One region of the Tardiphaga sp. GW822-FHT04G09 genome, then DNA from elsewhere that is predicted to be linked to it. Evidence: predicted binding sites of a transcription regulator. Region 1 holds the regulator's gene; each other region holds the start of a gene.
What was found. Region 1 encodes LexA, which represses DNA repair genes until DNA is damaged. Its sites were predicted from a motif close to TGTTCNNNNTGTGTTCNG; they were not measured.

Region 1 (5,573 bases):
GCGACGCCATCGACGCACGAATCCGTACCGCGCTTACAGGCGACAACCGCGCTATTGCGACAGCGCTGCTCACGGGGCGCCGCGATGCAATTTCCACCGACGTCAACGACGCGATGTTCATCTCCGGCCTCGGTCACGTACTTTCGATCTCCGGCTATCACATGGCCGTCGTCGCCGGCGTGGTGTTCTTCGCGATACGCGCGCTGCTGGCGCTGATCCCCGTGCTGACGGTGACATTCCCGATCAAGAAGGTCGCGGCAGCGGCGGCGCTGTTCGCAGCGCTGTTCTATCTGCTGCTGTCCGGCGGCGAGGTCGCGACGCAACGTTCGTTCTTCATGACGGCCGTGGTGCTGATCGCCGTCATGGTCGATCGCCGCGCGGTGACGTTCCGCACGCTGGCGGTAGCCGCGATGATCGTACTGATCGTGGCGCCCGAAGCGTTGATTCATCCGAGTTTCCAGATGTCATTCGCCGCGACGCTGGGGCTGGTCGCATTGGTGCAGATTGGCATGCCCGCGCTGTTTGCCTCGCCCGATCATTCCGCGACAGCGCGCGTGGCGCTATGGGGTGGACGCGAGATTGCAATGCTCGTGCTGGCCTCGCTGGTGGCAGGCCTCGCCACGACGCCCTATGCCGCGTTTCACTTTCATCGCGTCACGCCTTACGGCGTCCTCGCCAATCTGCTGGCGATGCCGGTGGTCTCCGCGCTTGTGATGCCTGCCGGCATTCTCGGGCTCGTGGCCATGCCGTTCGGCTTTGACGGCGTGTTCTGGGGGATGATGGATCTCGGCATCCAGTGGATGATCGTGGTCGCGCAATGGGTCGCCGCGTTGCCCGGGGCCATCGGCCGGATGCCGGCCTTCGGGACCGGACCACTGATATTAGCCAGTATCGGCATCATCGTCCTCGGACTGCTGCGCACGCCGTTGCGCTTCGTGGGGGCTGGCGTGCTGGCGCTCTCGATTGTCTGGGCGTTGCTAGTCAAGCAGCCGGATGTGCTGATCTCGGGTGACGGTCACAGCGTCGCGGTACGGGGCAGGGACGGGCTTCTGCGCGTGATGCGCAGCGCCAAGGATACGTTTCTGCTGAAAGAGTGGCTCGCCGGCGATGCAGATGCGCGTCTGCCGACGGATGGCTCTCTCAGCCATGGCGTGTCCTGCGACCGCGACGGATGCATCACGCCGCTCGCTGATGGTGCTTTGGTGGCACTGGTGCTGCAGCCGGGGGCATTCACAGATGACTGCGAGAAAGCGGCGCTCATCATCACGACGAAACAACCGCCAAAGGATTGCCGTGCGTTGGTGATCGATCAGGATCGCCTGCAACGAAATGGTGCGATGAGTGTGCAGCGAACGGCGAACGGCTTTGCTATCGACGCTGTGCGGCCGCGCGGCCTGGATCGCCCGTGGTCGCGTGCCATTCCCGATGAGCCATCACCCGACACGCCACAGACGGGGCGTCCGCGGCAAAGCCGGCCGCTCGATGCGACGCCGGCGGAAACTGATCTTCAACCCGAAGATCAGTAGCCCGCCGATGCGACATCCTCAGTAGCGCCGGTACAGGCCGATCAGCTTGCCCTGAATGCGGACCCGGTTGGGTGGCAGGATGCGGACTTCATAGGCGTCGTTGGCCGGCTCCAGCGCGATCGACGCGCCGCGGCGACGGAAGCGCTTCAGCGTGGCTTCCTCGTCGTCAATCAGGGCCACCACGATGTCGCCGGTGTCGGCGCTCTCGTTGCGCTGGATCAGCACGGTATCGCCGTCCAGAATGCCGGCGTCCTGCATGGAATCGCCGCGCACTTCGAGCGCGTAATGTTCGCCGGAGCCAAGCATGTCCGCGGGCATGCTGATGGTGTGACTGCGGGTCTGCAGGGCCTCGATCGGCGTACCTGCCGCGATCCGGCCCATCACCGGGATGGCGACAGTCCGACCGTTATCATCATCGCCGCTACCGATGCTGGCGGCCGGACGCACCCTGCCGAGCGTGCCTTCGATGACACTGGGTGTGAAGCCGCGGCGGCCGGTACCGCCAGTAACCGGCGCGCCGAGCTCTGGCAACTTGATGACTTCGATGGCGCGGGCGCGGTTCGGCAGCCGGCGGATGAAGCCGCGTTCTTCCAGCGCCGTGATCAGACGGTGAATGCCGGACTTGGAGCGCAGGTCGAGCGCATCCTTCATTTCGTCGAAGGAGGGCGGGACGCCGGCTTCCTTCAGCCGTTGATCGATGAATCGCAGGAGTTCGTATTGTTTGCGCGTGAGCATCTGAAGCCATCCTCAGTTGACGGTGTCGGCCGCCGCGTGCGTTTCAAAGGGCCTTCGAACGGTGAGCCTCCATCCAGAGGCGATCATTCGAAGATCGGTTGCGCGAGTTCGGGCACTCTCAAACTACTCAAAGCCACAGAATCTCGAAACAAATCATGAACGAACACTATATGTTCCATATGTGTTCCGCAATGCTTAATTTGCCGTCAACGGAAAGCGCGTTGAGCGCGGCTGAGGGCTGTTCCTGGCCGGTCGTCGATCTCTTGCCGGATACCGAAAACCTCCTGCCGTAGCTTGCGCTATGCGGACGTCACGCGCCCGACGGGCGGCGGCGGAGTCGTGGAGCCGGTGGCCAGCGAGCGCTGAACCATAATCGTGTCGGCCCAGCGGCCGGAGCGATAGGCGACACCGGGTAGCAGGCCCACGCGGGCAAAGCCGAAGCTCTCATGAAGGCCTAGCGAGGCCGTGTTGTCGGCATCGATATAGCCGATGATCTGCCGGAAGCCGGCCGCCGCGCAGACGTCGATGAGTTCGCGCATCAACAGTCGGCCGATGCCCTGGCCGACGTGTCCGTGGTGGATATAGATCGAATGCTTGACCGTGTAGCGATAGGCCGGTCGTTTGCGGAACAGCACCACATAGGCGTAGCCCACGACCTCGCCGCCTTGCGTGGCGACGAGATGCGGGAACCGTTTGCTGCGCAGGTTCTTGCGCCGGTCCCTGAGATCGTCGGGCTGCGGCGTGTCGGAGTCGCTGACGCCTTCCTCGACGCCTTGCCGGATGTGCCGGCGATAGATCGCCAGCATGGCATCGACGTCGGTGTCGCGTGATGGTCGAATGACGACCGGCTGTTCGAGTTCCGTTGGCAAATCAGGCTCCTTACGTGCTCCCTATTCGGAGACCACGTAAGTGTAAAGCCGGATCCGGCCATTGGCGTCGACCTTGCGGTAGATGCCCTGAATTTCGACGTCGAAGCCCGGGAAGGTGTTGAAGCAGGTCTCGAACATCCGGAGATAGTCGATCATCGGCTTTGAGCGGTCGGTGAGCCGTTCGCCGGGGACGATCGTCGCGATGCCGGGCGGATAGACAACGAATGGCGTCGTCGCGACGCGCCCGAATATTTCGTCGATCGGGAGGTAATCGACGTCGTTGCGTACCAGACAGCGCGCGGCATCGTGAGGTGACATGGCGATCTCCGGCAGATGGTCAGCGGAGAATTGCTTGGTCTGGAGTTCGCTCACATTGGCCTCGCGGAAGAACCGGTGCATGTCGCCGCACAGATCCCGTAGACGTATGCCCGCATAACGCGCGGGCCTGCGCCGGGCGAATTCCGGGATGACGTCTTCAAGCAGCGCGTTGTCGTCATGAAATTTCTTGAAGGCGACAAGGCCCGATATCAGCGTGCCGGCCTTGCTGGCTTCCACACCGGGTGTCAGCAGGAAGAGCAGCGAGTTGAGGTCGTTCTTCTCGGGGACGATACGGTTCTCGCGCAGGAACTGAGCGACCACCGGAGCAGGGATACCGTGATCGGCATAGGCGCCGGTGGTGCGATCGAAGCCCGGCGTCAGCACCGTCAGCTTGTTCGGATCGGTCATGGCGAAACCAGCGACCATGCCGGGGAAGCCATGCCAGGCGGCGTCAGGTGCGAGCTGCCAGTAGGACGGATTGGTGGCCAGCTGGTCGGTGCCGATGCTTTCCCAGGGCACATTGTGAACAGCGCCTTCGCTGGCTGCGTCGGGAATGGCGACGCGCTCGGGCACGAAGGGTTCGAAAAACCAGCGGCGCTCGGCGCGGGTTTCCTTCTCCTCGAACTCGCGGCGCACCGCGCGCATCTTCTTGCGCAGTTCGATGCCAAGGCGGATCGTGTCGTCCCACAACACTTCGCCGGAGCGGCCCTTCATCATCTGCGCGCCGACATCCAATGATGCGAACAGCGGATAGAATGGTGAGGTCGAGGCGTGCTGCATGAAGCTTTCGTTGAAGCGCCGATGCTCGACGCGGCGCTTCTGCCCGCGGATATGCCGATCCTTCATGTGGATCTGCGACGCCTGCGAAAAGCTGGCGAGCTGCTTGTGGGTCGACTGCGTGGCAATGATGCCTGGCGAATCGGGGCCGAGCTCCTTGAGCCCCATGGCGAAGCGGCCAGCATAGAGCGGGTGGAATTTCATGAAGCCGGCCCAGGCTTCGTCGAACAGGATGTAATCGCAGAGATGGCCGATGCGCGCGATGATCATCTCGGCGCTGTAGATGGTGCCGTCATAGGTGCACTGTTCCACGACCGCGACACGGAAAGGGCGCGGGCGTTTCCACGCCTCGGGATCGGTGACGAGCGGATTGGTGCGGATGCGCTCGCGCAGCGCGGCCTCATCGGTGGCGTCCCAGTCCATCGGGCCGATCAGGCCCCATGGATTGCGCGACGTCGGCACATAGATCGGCACACCGCCCGAAATCATCAACGCGCCGTGCAAGGCCGCCTTGTGGTTGTTGCGATCGAACAGCACCAGATCGCCATCGGTTACCAAAGCCGACAGCGCGACCTTGTTGGAGGTCGAGGTGCCGTTGAGCACGAAATAGGTCTTCTCCGCGCCAAAAATCTGCGCGGCTTCCTTCTGCGCCTGCAGCGCAGGACCCTCATGAGTCAGCAGGTCGCCGAGATCGAGCACGGAATTGTCGAGGTCATCGCGAAATACCGCTTCGCCGAGATGTTCCATGAACACGCGCCCGATCGGGCTGCGGCTGTAGAACACGCCGCCATTGTGCCCCGGACAGGTCCAGAGCTGGTTGCCTTCCTCGGCATAATCCACCAGCGCGCCGAAGAACGGCGTCTTCAGCGTCTCGGCATATTGCTTGAGGCGGCTGATCAGGTTCTTGGCGATGAACGGTGGCGTTTCTTCGGAGAGGAACACATAGCCGTCGATGAAATCGAGCACCTCGACCGGGACGTCCTCGAACCGTTTGCGGCGGATCAGCAGGATGATGGGAAAGTCCAGGCCGCGTTTGCGCATCAGGTTGATCAGTGCCGCGGTCTTGCCTTCGAGGCCCTTCTTGCCCCAGTCGACTACCATGCAGCCAATCGCCGCGTCGGTCTGGACTGCGATCGTGGCGTCTTCAAGCTTGCGCGCCTTGACGACCTCGAAGCCGGAGCGCTCGATCTCATCGACGATCTGATTGAGGCGAATGCCCTCGAGATCGTCGGCGTCGAATGTTGGCATCGCAAACAGGAAATTGAAGCGTTTGAAATAGTCCATTTGTCCACCGATCTTGTTTCGCTGCGATCTCTCGCTGCGTTACGTGACAATTCAGTGACTGAAA
Region 2 (5,573 bases), on a different contig from region 1:
TCACATAGCCCCACATCCATGCGGTGGAGCGCGCGATGCCGGTGCTCTCGAAGGCGCTGACCAGAAACAGCACGCCGGCGGTGGAGATCAGCATGCCGATGCGGTAGGCGGCGACATAGGATGCCATGCCGGCGGCTTGTTCGCTTTCCGGCAGGCTCTCCACACGAAATGCATCGACGACGATGTCTTGCGTCGATGACATCGCAGCCACCAGCAGCGCGCCAAGAGCGACGAACAGTGGCGAGCGGGCGGGGTCGGTCAGCGCCAGAAGCAGGATCGCTCCGATCAGCAACAGTTGTGAGAACACCAGCCAGCCGCGGCGGCGGCCGAATTGCCGCGTGAAGAAGGGCACATGCAGCGCGTCGACCAGCGGAGCCCAAAGGAACTTCAGCGTGTAGGGCGTACCGACGAGGGCGAACAGCCCGATGGTGCCGAGATCGACGCCGGATTCGCGCATCCACACCAGGAGTGTCGAGCCTGACAGCGCGAGCGGCAGGCCCGACGATAGGCCAAGCAGCAGCACAATCAGCACCCGCGGCTGCGTGTATACCGCCATGCTTTCACGCCAGGAGGCACGGGGCTTCAGGGTGAGGGCGGCTTCGGACGAGTCAGGCGCGCTGGTCATGGGACGAGGATTAGCAGATTCGGGCTCGCTTTCTTTAGCCTCTCCCGCAAAGAGCGGGGAGAGGCTAAAGAGCGCTCTATTCCCCCGCCTGAATCTTGCGCGGCAGCGGCGCGAACATGTCGGGAGCGGCGGTCTTGGCCATGACCGGGGCCACCTCGGTGGCGGGCTCACTCTTGCTGAAATCCAGTTCCTCGATGCGGCCGGCGCGCTTCTCGATCTTGTCAGCGGAGATCAGGATCTGGCGGACGTCTTCGTTGGCCTGCCCAAAATGGGTCTGCAGCTTCATCACGCGGTCGCGCAACCGGCCGAGATCGTCGCCGAGATTGAGCACTTCGGTACGGATCTGGTCGGCGGCGTCGCGCATCCGCGCGTCCTTCAGGATCTGCTGCATCACCTGGATCGCCAGCATCAGCAGCGACGGCGATACCAGCACGACGCGGGCGCGATAGGCCTTCTGGATGATGTCGTCGAAACCATCGTGAATCTCGGCATAGACCGACTCCGACGGCACGAACATCAGCGCCGTATCCTGCGTTTCGCCGGGCACGAGATATTTCTCGGCGATATCGGTAACATGCTTCATCACGTCGGCGCGCAGGCGCTGCGCCGCATATTTCTTCTCTTCGTCGCTGCGCGCGTCATGCAGCGCGGTGACGGCTTCCAGCGGGAACTTCGCGTCGATGCACAGCGGGCGCTGGTCCGGCAGGAAGATTACGCAATCCGGCCGTTTGCCGGACGACAGGGTGTGCTGGAACGCATAGGCGCCGCTCGGCATACCGTCCTTGACGATACTTTCCATGCGCGCCTGACCGAAGGCGCCACGCGACTGCTTGTTGGCGAGCACGTCGCGCAAAGTCGTCACCTGCGAGGTCAGGTCAGTGAGATTCTTGTGGGCGTTGTCGATGATGCCCAGCCGCTCATGCAGCGCGCTCAGGCTTTCCATGGTGTTGCGGGTGGTCTGTTCCATGGATTGGCCGACACGGTGGGTCACCGAGTCCAGCCGCTCGGACACCGCGCGTGCCATGTCGGCCTGACGACCCGCCAGGGCCTGGCCCATGGCGTCGACGCGGCCGGTGGCCTCGTTCTGGGCCTTCAAAACTTCACTGAGACGTTCCTCCAGTTCATCGGCCCGGATCGCCTGTGCCATGGCCATGGCGGCGCCGCGGCTACCGGAGCGGGCGATGATGATGGCGATGGTGAGCAGCAAACCCAACGCCAGAGCACCGAAGCCCATCAATGCCACGCCGGTGGTGACCGGCGTGTCGCCGATCATGAAAAGGATCTCGTTCATCCCATCCTTGTAGCCGATTCGGGCGATGAAGCGAACGAAGAGGGAACATTTATGGTTAATGCAAGATGAATTTCCCTGGTTAACCGAAGCCTAGGAAATGTGGTTAGGTGGAGCTTAACCGACACGGTTAGCCCTGCCTTAATTGGCATGGTTACCGATGGGTTAACGGCCATCGAAGCCCCTGCATTTCCAACGGATTGACCCGGACAGGCGCGCAGATTAAATCGCCCGCCATGGCCATTCGTGAAATCATCATATTGCCGGACAAACAGTTGCGGCTGATCTCCAAACCTGTCGAGAAGGTGACGTCGGAGGTGCGCAAGCTCGCCGACGACATGTTCGAGACGATGTACGACGCACCCGGGATCGGGCTGGCGGCGATCCAGATCGCGGTTCCGCTGCGGCTGATCACCATGGACATCGCCAAGAAGGACGATGAGGAGGACGGCAAGAAGCCGCGTGTCTTCATCAATCCAGAGGTCATCTCGGCCTCGGAAGAGCTCTCGGTCTATGAAGAGGGCTGTTTGTCGATCCCTGAATATTACGAGGAAGTGGAGCGTCCGGCGACGGTGCGGATCCGCTATATGGACCTCGACGGCAAGACCATCGAGGAAGAAGCCAGCGGGTTGTTCGCGACCTGCATCCAGCATGAGATCGATCATCTCAATGGCGTGCTGTTCGTCGACTACCTGTCCAAGCTGAAGCGCGATCGCGTGCTGAAGAAGTTCACCAAGCTCGCCAAGCGCGCGGAGTAGGTTTCTCCGCGTAACGCTGCAACAGATCGGCTCCGACCTATGTCGCTTCGTTTGATCTTCATGGGCACGCCGGATTTCGCGGTGCCTACGCTGCTCGAACTCGTGGCCCATGGCCATGAGATCGCCGCCGTCTATACCCGCGAAGCAAAGCCCGCTGGCCGTGGCATGAAGCTGCAGCCGACGCCTGTGGCGCGCGAGGCCGAGCGGCTCCGCATTCCCGTCTTCACCCCGAAGACGCTGCGGACGCCGGAGGCGGAAGCCGAATTCCGCTCGCATGAGGCCGAGGCTGCGGTCGTCGTCGCCTATGGTATGATCCTGCCGCAGAACATTCTCGATGTGCCGCCGCTCGGCTGCTTCAACCTGCACGGCTCGCTGCTGCCGCGCTGGCGCGGTGCGGCGCCGATCAATCGCGCGATCATGGAAGGCGACGCCGAAAGCGGCGTCATGGTGATGAAGATGGATGTCGGTCTCGACACCGGCGATGTCGCCATGGCCGAGCGGCTGGCGATCACCGATGCGATGACGGCGCTGGACCTGCACGATGCACTGGCGCCGCTCGGCGCCGACTTGATGGTGCGTGCCATGGGCGCGCTGGAAAGGGGCCGGCTGAGCCTGACGCCGCAGAGCGATGTCGGCGTCACCTATGCTGCCAAGATCGACAAGGCCGAAGCCAAGATCGACTGGTCGAAGCCGGCACGTGACGTGCTCAGGCATTGCCATGGTCTGTCGCCGTTTCCCGGCGCGTGGTGCGAAGTGCCGATCGAAGGTGAATCGGTGCGCGTCAAGGTCCTGCGCTGCGAACTGGCGCAGGGATCAGGTGCCCCCGGCGCATTGCTGGATGATCGGTTGACGATTGCCTGCGGCCGCGGCGCGATCCGGATCATCGATCTGCAGCGCGCGGGCAAGCAGCCGATGAAGGCCAGTGAATTCCTGCGCGGTACGCCGCTGAAGCCGCCGCTGCGCCTTTCATGAGCATGATCCTGTCCGAAAACCGGTGGCCACTTTTCGGGATCATGCTCTGATGCCGCGCTACAAGATGATCATCGAGTATGACGGGACGCCATTCTCCGGCTGGCAGGTGCAGGCCAATGCGACGCTGACGGTGCAGGGCGCGCTGGAGCGTGCCGCGGAGGCCATTTGCGGCGAGCCGATCCGCGTTCACGGCGCCGGCCGCACCGATGCCGGCGTCCATGCACTCGGCCAGGTCGCCCATTGCGACGTGCCGAAAGTGCTGGTGCCCGGTCGCTTTCGCGACGGCATGAATGCCCATCTGCGGCCGCATCCGGTCGGCGTGCTGTCGGCGGATATCGTGCCTGATGATTTCGAGGCGCGGTTCTCGGCGATCAAACGCCACTATGTCTACCGGATCAGCAATCGGCGGGCGAATCTCGCCGTCGATGCCGGCCGTGTCTGGCGCGTGCCGCGTCCGCTCGATGTCGCGGCCATGAGCGAGGCCGCCAAGTGCCTGCTCGGGCGGCACGACTTCACGACTTTCCGCGATACTGAATGCCAGGCCAAGTCGCCGATCCGCACGCTCGATCAGCTCGACGTCGCGCAGAACGGCGAGGCGATCACCATCACGACCTCCGCACGCTCGTTCCTGCACAGCCAAGTGCGCTCGATGGTTGGCTCGCTGGTCTGGGTCGGCAATGGCCGCTGGACGCCGGACGATCTGGCTGCTGCTCTGGCTGCAAAGGATCGCAGCGCCTGCGGCATCGTGGCGCCGCCCGACGGTTTGTATCTGGTAAAGGTCGACTACTAGACCTTCACACCCTTCATCGTGTCCCAGAACAGATCCTGGCCATTGGCGACATTCGCCGTCCAGTGCTCATGCGCGACATCATTGGCGTCGTCGGTGATGAACTTGAAGGCGCGCCAGCGGATGCCGTGGCGCAGGCAGACCTGCGCGATGGCAAACAGCTCCATATCGACGATGTCGACTTTGTTCGCTACCAGCCAGGGATCGGTGGAGGTAACGAAACTGTCACCACTGCCGCAGACCACGCCGCGCTGGCCCGAGACCAGCCGGTCGAGATCTGGCGCAAAGGGCGTGCGGCCGCGTGGCGCCAACGGCTCAGCATTCATGTCGCGCTGGATCACGTCGCTGACCTCGACGAGGCCGTTGAGTTTGGTGTTCAGCTTGCCGGCGGTGCCGTAGTTCACGACGAGCTTGGGCTGCATGGCCTGCACCGCCTGAAGCGTCGCGATCGTGGTGTTGATCTTGCCGACGCCGGTGAAAATCACCTCGATCTCGGCAGGCGCGCGCGATTTGTCGAGCTCGCTTTCGAGCGCGGTGAGGACGAGAATCTTGCCGTTCATGCGAAATACCGATCCAGCACGCCGTGATAAATTTGGGTGAGCTTCTCCAGATCAGACACCTTCGTGTGTTCGTCGATCTGGTGCATGGTCTGGCCGACCAGGCCGAATTCGATCACCGGGCAATAGTTCTTGATGAAACGCGCGTCGGAAGTGCCGCCGCCGGTGTTCAAGTCAGGCGTGCGACCTGTCACGTCCTTGATCGCTGCGACGACCGTATCGGTGAACGCGCCCGGCTTTGTGACGAAGCTATCCGAATTGCTCGGCTCCCAGATCACATGCGCGCGAATGCGATTGCCAGCAGCAGCCGCGACGCGTGAATCGATCAGGTCGCGCAATGACGCCTGCGTGTGATGATCGTTGAAGCGGATGTTGAATTTCGCGCGTGCCTGCGCCGGGATCACGTTGCTGGCGGTGTTGCCGACGTCCACGGAGGTGAATTCGAGATTGGACGGCTGAAACTGCGCATTGCCCTGATCCAGCGGGTCGCCGCTGAGTGCCACGATCAACGCAGCGATGTCCGGCACCGGATTGGACGCACGATGCGGATAGGCGACATGGCCCTGCACGCCGTCGACGACCAGCG
Region 3 (5,573 bases), on a different contig from region 1:
CCGAAAGCCACGCTCGATGGCCGCATAGTGTTCAGACTCATCTACAAGAATGAGTTTCCTAATTCTGGCCAGGATTGCAGAGAAGGGCATGGCGCGACTTCGGCAAGTTCTAATTCGTGAGACAGTCTACCTGTCGGGTACGGCGGGCAATATAGCTCCGGAGTTTGGGAAGAACTGAAGCACCTTACGCCTCGTTATCCCGGCCGGGGGATTTTAAGAACAAGTTGTTGCAGAGACTGACTGATGAGGCTGGCATCTAGCTGCGGTGCAGCAACTTGATGCTTCCGTCCCGAATGACTATCGACCACCCGAAATGAAAGAGGCCGCCCACTGAGGCGGCTTTAACTACTCAAATCCAGTCACTCCCTTGGTGCGCAGATTTTGTGTCATTTTGGCTATCCTGTCCCGGGCAACCGTTATCCAATTATAAGTAATCTCACCTTGCCGGTATGCTTCTCCGAACTGAGGTTTCACTAATTCACGCGTGCTCTCTGACGGGTTTTCGGGGAGCTTTTGCAGTGCATCAATTGCGTTTTTCAAGGCCCGACTTACCTCGCCTCTCGCAGCTTCATGTTCCAGCGCAAGTGCAAAACGTAACTGCTCTTTTACGCGACCGTATTTTTCCAAGAGAGCGTCAATTGGTTTCCAAACCTCATCTGGCAACGCCATGTTCATCTGCTGCAGGGCGTTAGCAAATCCCTGAACGCCTCTGTTGGGGATATTCCCTTGCCAGTTTGCTGTAGCTTCAGTGATTTTGTAAGTGGCAGGAAATATATGCTTCTCTATCAGATCGTGGGCATCTGCCAGACCGTCTAAGAGTTCGCGAATGTCGCGTTCTGAATATGTAATTCGTGTTTTTGGTGGCGCATCGACTTTGACGTCTGGCGACGCTGATGCTTGATTCTTAAATGTCGCAAGTTGTTCTTGCAGTGTAGCAATTTGAGGATCCGGCATTTCGGATCGACGCCACTGCCATATCAAGCCGGCGAGCGCGACAGCTAGGCCGGTCGCGATAATATGAGAAGGTTGCACTCCAGCCATAAGCCAATCTCTGTTTGTTGCAAGCCATACCACCAAACAGACGAGTGCGAAGAAGCCCGACAAGTAAAAAATAGAGTCGGCAAGCCATTTGTGTTGGGGCCATTTCATCGGGGCCACCCCAGCGGACGTCTGAACCGCAAAAAGAAATAGTGTGAGAAATAGAGCGGTGTCCAAAGGTAAGCCCATCCATCCAGCGCAGTGAACGACAGGCTAAGACATTTTTGAAAACAGGCCACTGCCATTTTCAAACTAGGCCACTGAGGTCCGAAACGGGCCAGTACCCAAATTCTCAAAAGAACATATTGCGAACATAGAACGAATAGGGTACATTGATTTCACCCCGAACAGCGCTGCCGTCCTTTGGCGCTTGCCGTTTGTCCCTGTCGCGAATCCCTTCATAAGGAGCTAGATCAATGGCTACCACTCCGACTGCCCTGCGTATCGTTGAAGGATCCTCCATGGACAAGACCAAGGCCCTGTCGGCCGCGCTCTCCCAGATCGAGCGCCAGTTCGGCAAGGGCTCGGTGATGAAGCTCGGCAAGAATGATCGCTCGATGGATATCGAGGTGATCTCGTCGGGCTCGCTCGGCCTCGATATCGCGCTCGGCGTCGGTGGCCTGCCCAAGGGCCGCGTGATCGAAATCTACGGGCCGGAATCCTCGGGCAAGACGACTTTGGCGCTGCATTGCGTGGCCGAAGCCCAGAAGAAGGGCGGCATCTGCGCCTTTATTGACGCCGAACACGCGCTCGATCCGGTCTATGCCCGCAAGCTGGGCGTCAATGTTGATGAACTCCTGATCTCGCAGCCGGACCACGGCGAACAGGCGCTGGAAATCGCCGACACCCTGGTGCGCTCCGGCGCGGTGGATGTGCTGATCGTCGACTCCGTGGCCGCGCTGGTGCCGCGCGCCGAACTCGAAGGCGAAATGGGCGATGCGCTGCCCGGCCTGCAGGCCCGTCTGATGAGCCAGGCGCTGCGCAAGCTGACCGCCTCGATCAACAAATCCAATACGATGGTGATCTTCATCAACCAGATCCGCATGAAGATCGGTGTGATGTACGGCTCGCCGGAAACCACCACCGGCGGCAATGCGCTGAAATTCTACGCCTCGGTGCGTCTCGACATCCGCCGCATCGGTGCGATCAAGGAACGCGACGAAGTGGTTGGCAACTCCACCCGCGTCAAGGTCGTCAAGAACAAGCTGGCGCCGCCCTTCAAGCAGGTCGAATTCGACATCATGTATGGCGAAGGCGTCTCCAAGATGGGCGAAATCCTCGATCTCGGCGTGAAAGCGGGAATCGTCGAGAAGTCAGGCGCCTGGTTCTCCTATGACAGCCAGCGTCTCGGCCAGGGTCGCGAGAATTCCAAGGCCTTCCTGAAGGCCAATCCGGACATGACCGCCAAGATCGAAGCCTCGATCCGGCAGAATTCCGGCCTGATCGCCGAGCAGATTCTCGCCGGTCCCGTCGAGCGCGACGAAGACGGCGGCGACGGCGAGGAGCCGGCAGAAGATTAATCGGATCGGGTTCGGTGGATCTTGCCGGACCGATCTTGCAGCCGACATTTTCGGCTGAATGATTTCGCGGTGGGTGCTGTGGGGGTCTGTTGCCGATACCCTGCGGTGCCTGCCGCGTTGTCGTTTGCAGGCGCTCTGATTTTAGTGCGCTCAGGTCCCAGCTATCGCCGCGTGGCGGGAGCAGCCTCGCTTGGCGGCGCGATCAGTTTATTGACTGCATGACAGGCGACGCCGTCGACCAGATCCGGCACGACCTTCCGGCAGAGATCGAACACTTCAGGGCAGCGCGGATGAAACGTGCAGCCGGAGGGCGGATCGATCGGATTGGGAATCTCGCCGGAGATCGCAATGCGCGCACGGCCTGACATTGCAAGGTCAGGCACTGCGCCCAGCAGCATGCGCGTATAGGGCATCCGCGGTGCGCGGAAGAGTTCGCGCCCTTCCGCAATCTCCACGATCCGGCCGAGATACATGACCCCAATCCTATCCGCCATGTGCCTGACCACGGCAAGGTTGTGGCTGATGAACAGATAGGTCAGACCGAATTTGTCCTGCAGCTCGCGCATCAGGTTGAGAATCTGCGCCTGCACCGACACATCCAGCGCCGAGGTCGGCTCGTCGCAGACGATGAACTCGGCCTCCGAGGCGAGCGCGCGGGCAATGGCAATACGCTGGCGTTGGCCCCCGGAGAACTGATGCGGATATTTCTGCCCGTCGTCGGGATGCAACCCTACCAGCGTCAGTAGTTCGCCGACGCGGGCGCGAATGTCGCGCTCGCCCTGAATGAGATCGAAGGCGCGGATCGGCTCGGCAATGATGGCATCGACCCGCAGCCGCGGATTGAGGCTGGCATAGGGATCCTGGAAGATCATCTGGATCCGCTTGCGCAGCAGTTTGCGCGCGCTGGCCTGCCCGGGATCGCTCATCGAGACGCCGTCGATGATAACCTCGCCCGAGGTCGGCGGCAGCAGCCCGACCACCATGCGCGCCACCGTGCTCTTGCCGGAGCCGGATTCGCCGACCAGCGCAAAGGTCTCGCCGCGCCTGATCTCGAACGACACGCCGTCGACCGCTTTGAGAAACTCCATCGGGCTGCGCTCGATGAGGCGGTTGAGCCAGGGCTTCGAGACGTCGAATGCGCGTTTGAGATTGCGTGCCTGCACCAGCGCCGTCATGCCGCGCTCTCCGCATGGGCATGATCGTAGAGATGACAGGCCACCTGCTGCGTGCCCACAGAGATCAGCTCCGGCCGCTCCACCCGACAGCGATCGAACGCAAAACTGCAGCGCGGATTGAAGGCGCAGCCTGGTGGAATGGCCGAGAGGCGCGGCATGCTTCCCGGAATCTGCACCAGCCGCTGCGACGCATCGCCCGTCAGCGTCGGGATCGCACCCATCAGCCCCTTGGCATAGGGATGCAGCGGGTTCTGTACGACATCGCGCACCGGTCCGATCTCGGCGATGCGCCCGGAATACATCACGGCGACGCGGTCGGACGTCTCGGCGATCACGCCCATGTCGTGGGTCACCAGCATCACCGCCGTGCCGTGGTCGCGGCCGAGCCGCTTGATCAGCGCGATGATCTGCGCCTGCACGGAGACATCGAGCGCGGTGGTCGGCTCGTCTGCGATAATCAGTTCGGGCTCGGCCGCAATCGCCAGCGCGATCACCACGCGCTGCCGCATGCCACCCGAGAACTCATGCGGATAGGCATCGACGCGCTTCTCCGGCGCGGGAATGCCGACTTCTGCCAGCAGGTCCACTGCGCGCCGGCGCGCCTGCGTCTCCGACAGATTGAGATGGGTGCGGATGGTCTCCACCAGCTGGTCGCCGATCCGATACAACGGATTGAGGCTGGTTAGCGGATCCTGAAAGATCATGGCGATGCGCTTGCCGCGAATCCGGCGCATCTGCTCCGCCGGCAGATTGTCGATGCGCAGTCCGGACAGCAGGATCTCGCCACCCGAGATGCGCCCGGGCGGATCTATCAGTCCGATGGCTGCGAGTCCCGTCACCGATTTGCCGGCGCCGGATTCGCCGACCACGCCCAGCACCTCGCCCCTGGCGATATCGAACGACACGCCATCGATGGCGCGCAGCACGCCGCGCCGTCCGGCGAATTCGACGCGCAGGTTGCGTACGGAGAGGACGGGCACGCTCATATCGGGCACTGTCGGATGCGACATATCATTGCAGCTTCGGGTTCAGCGCGTCGCGCAGCCAGTCGCCGAGCAGGTTGATCGACAGGATCAGCGAGGCCAGCGCGAGACCGGGGAAGGCGATCACCCACCATTCGCCGGAGAACAGATAGTTGTTGCCGATGCGGATCAGCGTGCCCAATGACGGCATGGTGTCGGGCATGCCGGAGCCGAGAAACGACAGCGTCGCCTCGGTGATGATGGCGAGCGCCAGATTGATCGTGGCGATCACCAAGATCGGGCCCATGGTGTTGGGCAGCACATGGCGGATCATGATCACCCGCGCGGGCAGGCCGATCAGCTGCGCCGCCGCAACGTAGTCCTTGTTCTTCTCCACCATCACCGAGCCGCGCACGGTGCGGGCATATTGCACCCAGAAGCTCAGCCCGATGGCGACCACCAGCACGATCAGCGTGGTCGATGCATCCAGGTGATTGCCCAGCGCGGACTTCACCACGCCGTCGATCAAGAGCGCGATGAGGATCGCCGGAAAAGTGAGCTGCACATCGGCGATGCGCATGATCAGGCTGTCCACCGCGCCGCCGACATAGCCGGCGATGAGGCCGAGCCCGATGCCGAGTACCGCCGCAAAACTGACGCCGAGTACGCCGACAACCAGCGAGATCCGCATGCCGTAGAGGATTGCGGAATAGATATCGCGCCCCTGTTCGTCGGTGCCGAGCAGGAACGGCCTCTGCCCCTCCGCCGTCCAGAGCGGCGCGATGCGGGAGTTGATCAGTTCGAGCTGGGCCGGATCGAACGGATTCTGCACTACGAGGACGGGTGCGAACAACGCCATCATCAACAGCACGAACACG

Region 2: AC1RLZ_RS04435 (DNA recombination protein RmuC) is a predicted target of LexA. The motif match lies at 1,947-1,964, and genes of this name have one in related genera.
Region 3: recA (recombinase RecA) is a predicted target of LexA. The motif match lies at 1,335-1,352, and genes of this name have one in related genera.

The regions. Positions count from the first base shown of each region.
Region 1 covers NZ_JBXAMO010000007.1:7,244-12,816, forward strand. Annotated here, with positions in the region: gene AC1RLZ_RS14410 (ComEC/Rec2 family competence protein) at 1-1,526, shown strand, start outside; gene lexA (transcriptional repressor LexA) at 1,545-2,261, opposite strand; gene AC1RLZ_RS14420 (GNAT family N-acetyltransferase) at 2,561-3,130, opposite strand; gene AC1RLZ_RS14425 (Orn/Lys/Arg family decarboxylase) at 3,152-5,509, opposite strand.
Region 2 covers NZ_JBXAMO010000002.1:148,123-153,695, forward strand. Annotated here, with positions in the region: gene AC1RLZ_RS04430 (AmpG family muropeptide MFS transporter) at 1-625, opposite strand, end outside; gene AC1RLZ_RS04435 (DNA recombination protein RmuC) at 702-1,916, opposite strand; gene def (peptide deformylase) at 2,150-2,671, shown strand; gene fmt (methionyl-tRNA formyltransferase) at 2,711-3,643, shown strand; gene truA (tRNA pseudouridine(38-40) synthase TruA) at 3,693-4,433, shown strand; gene AC1RLZ_RS04455 (phosphorylase family protein) at 4,430-4,990, opposite strand; gene dapE (succinyl-diaminopimelate desuccinylase) at 4,987-5,573, opposite strand, start outside.
Region 3 covers NZ_JBXAMO010000001.1:2,075-7,647, forward strand. Annotated here, with positions in the region: gene AC1RLZ_RS00015 (hypothetical protein) at 1-90, opposite strand, end outside; gene AC1RLZ_RS00020 (hypothetical protein) at 346-1,149, opposite strand; gene recA (recombinase RecA) at 1,455-2,558, shown strand; gene AC1RLZ_RS00030 (ABC transporter ATP-binding protein) at 2,720-3,733, opposite strand; gene AC1RLZ_RS00035 (ABC transporter ATP-binding protein) at 3,730-4,719, opposite strand; gene AC1RLZ_RS00040 (ABC transporter permease) at 4,745-5,573, opposite strand, start outside.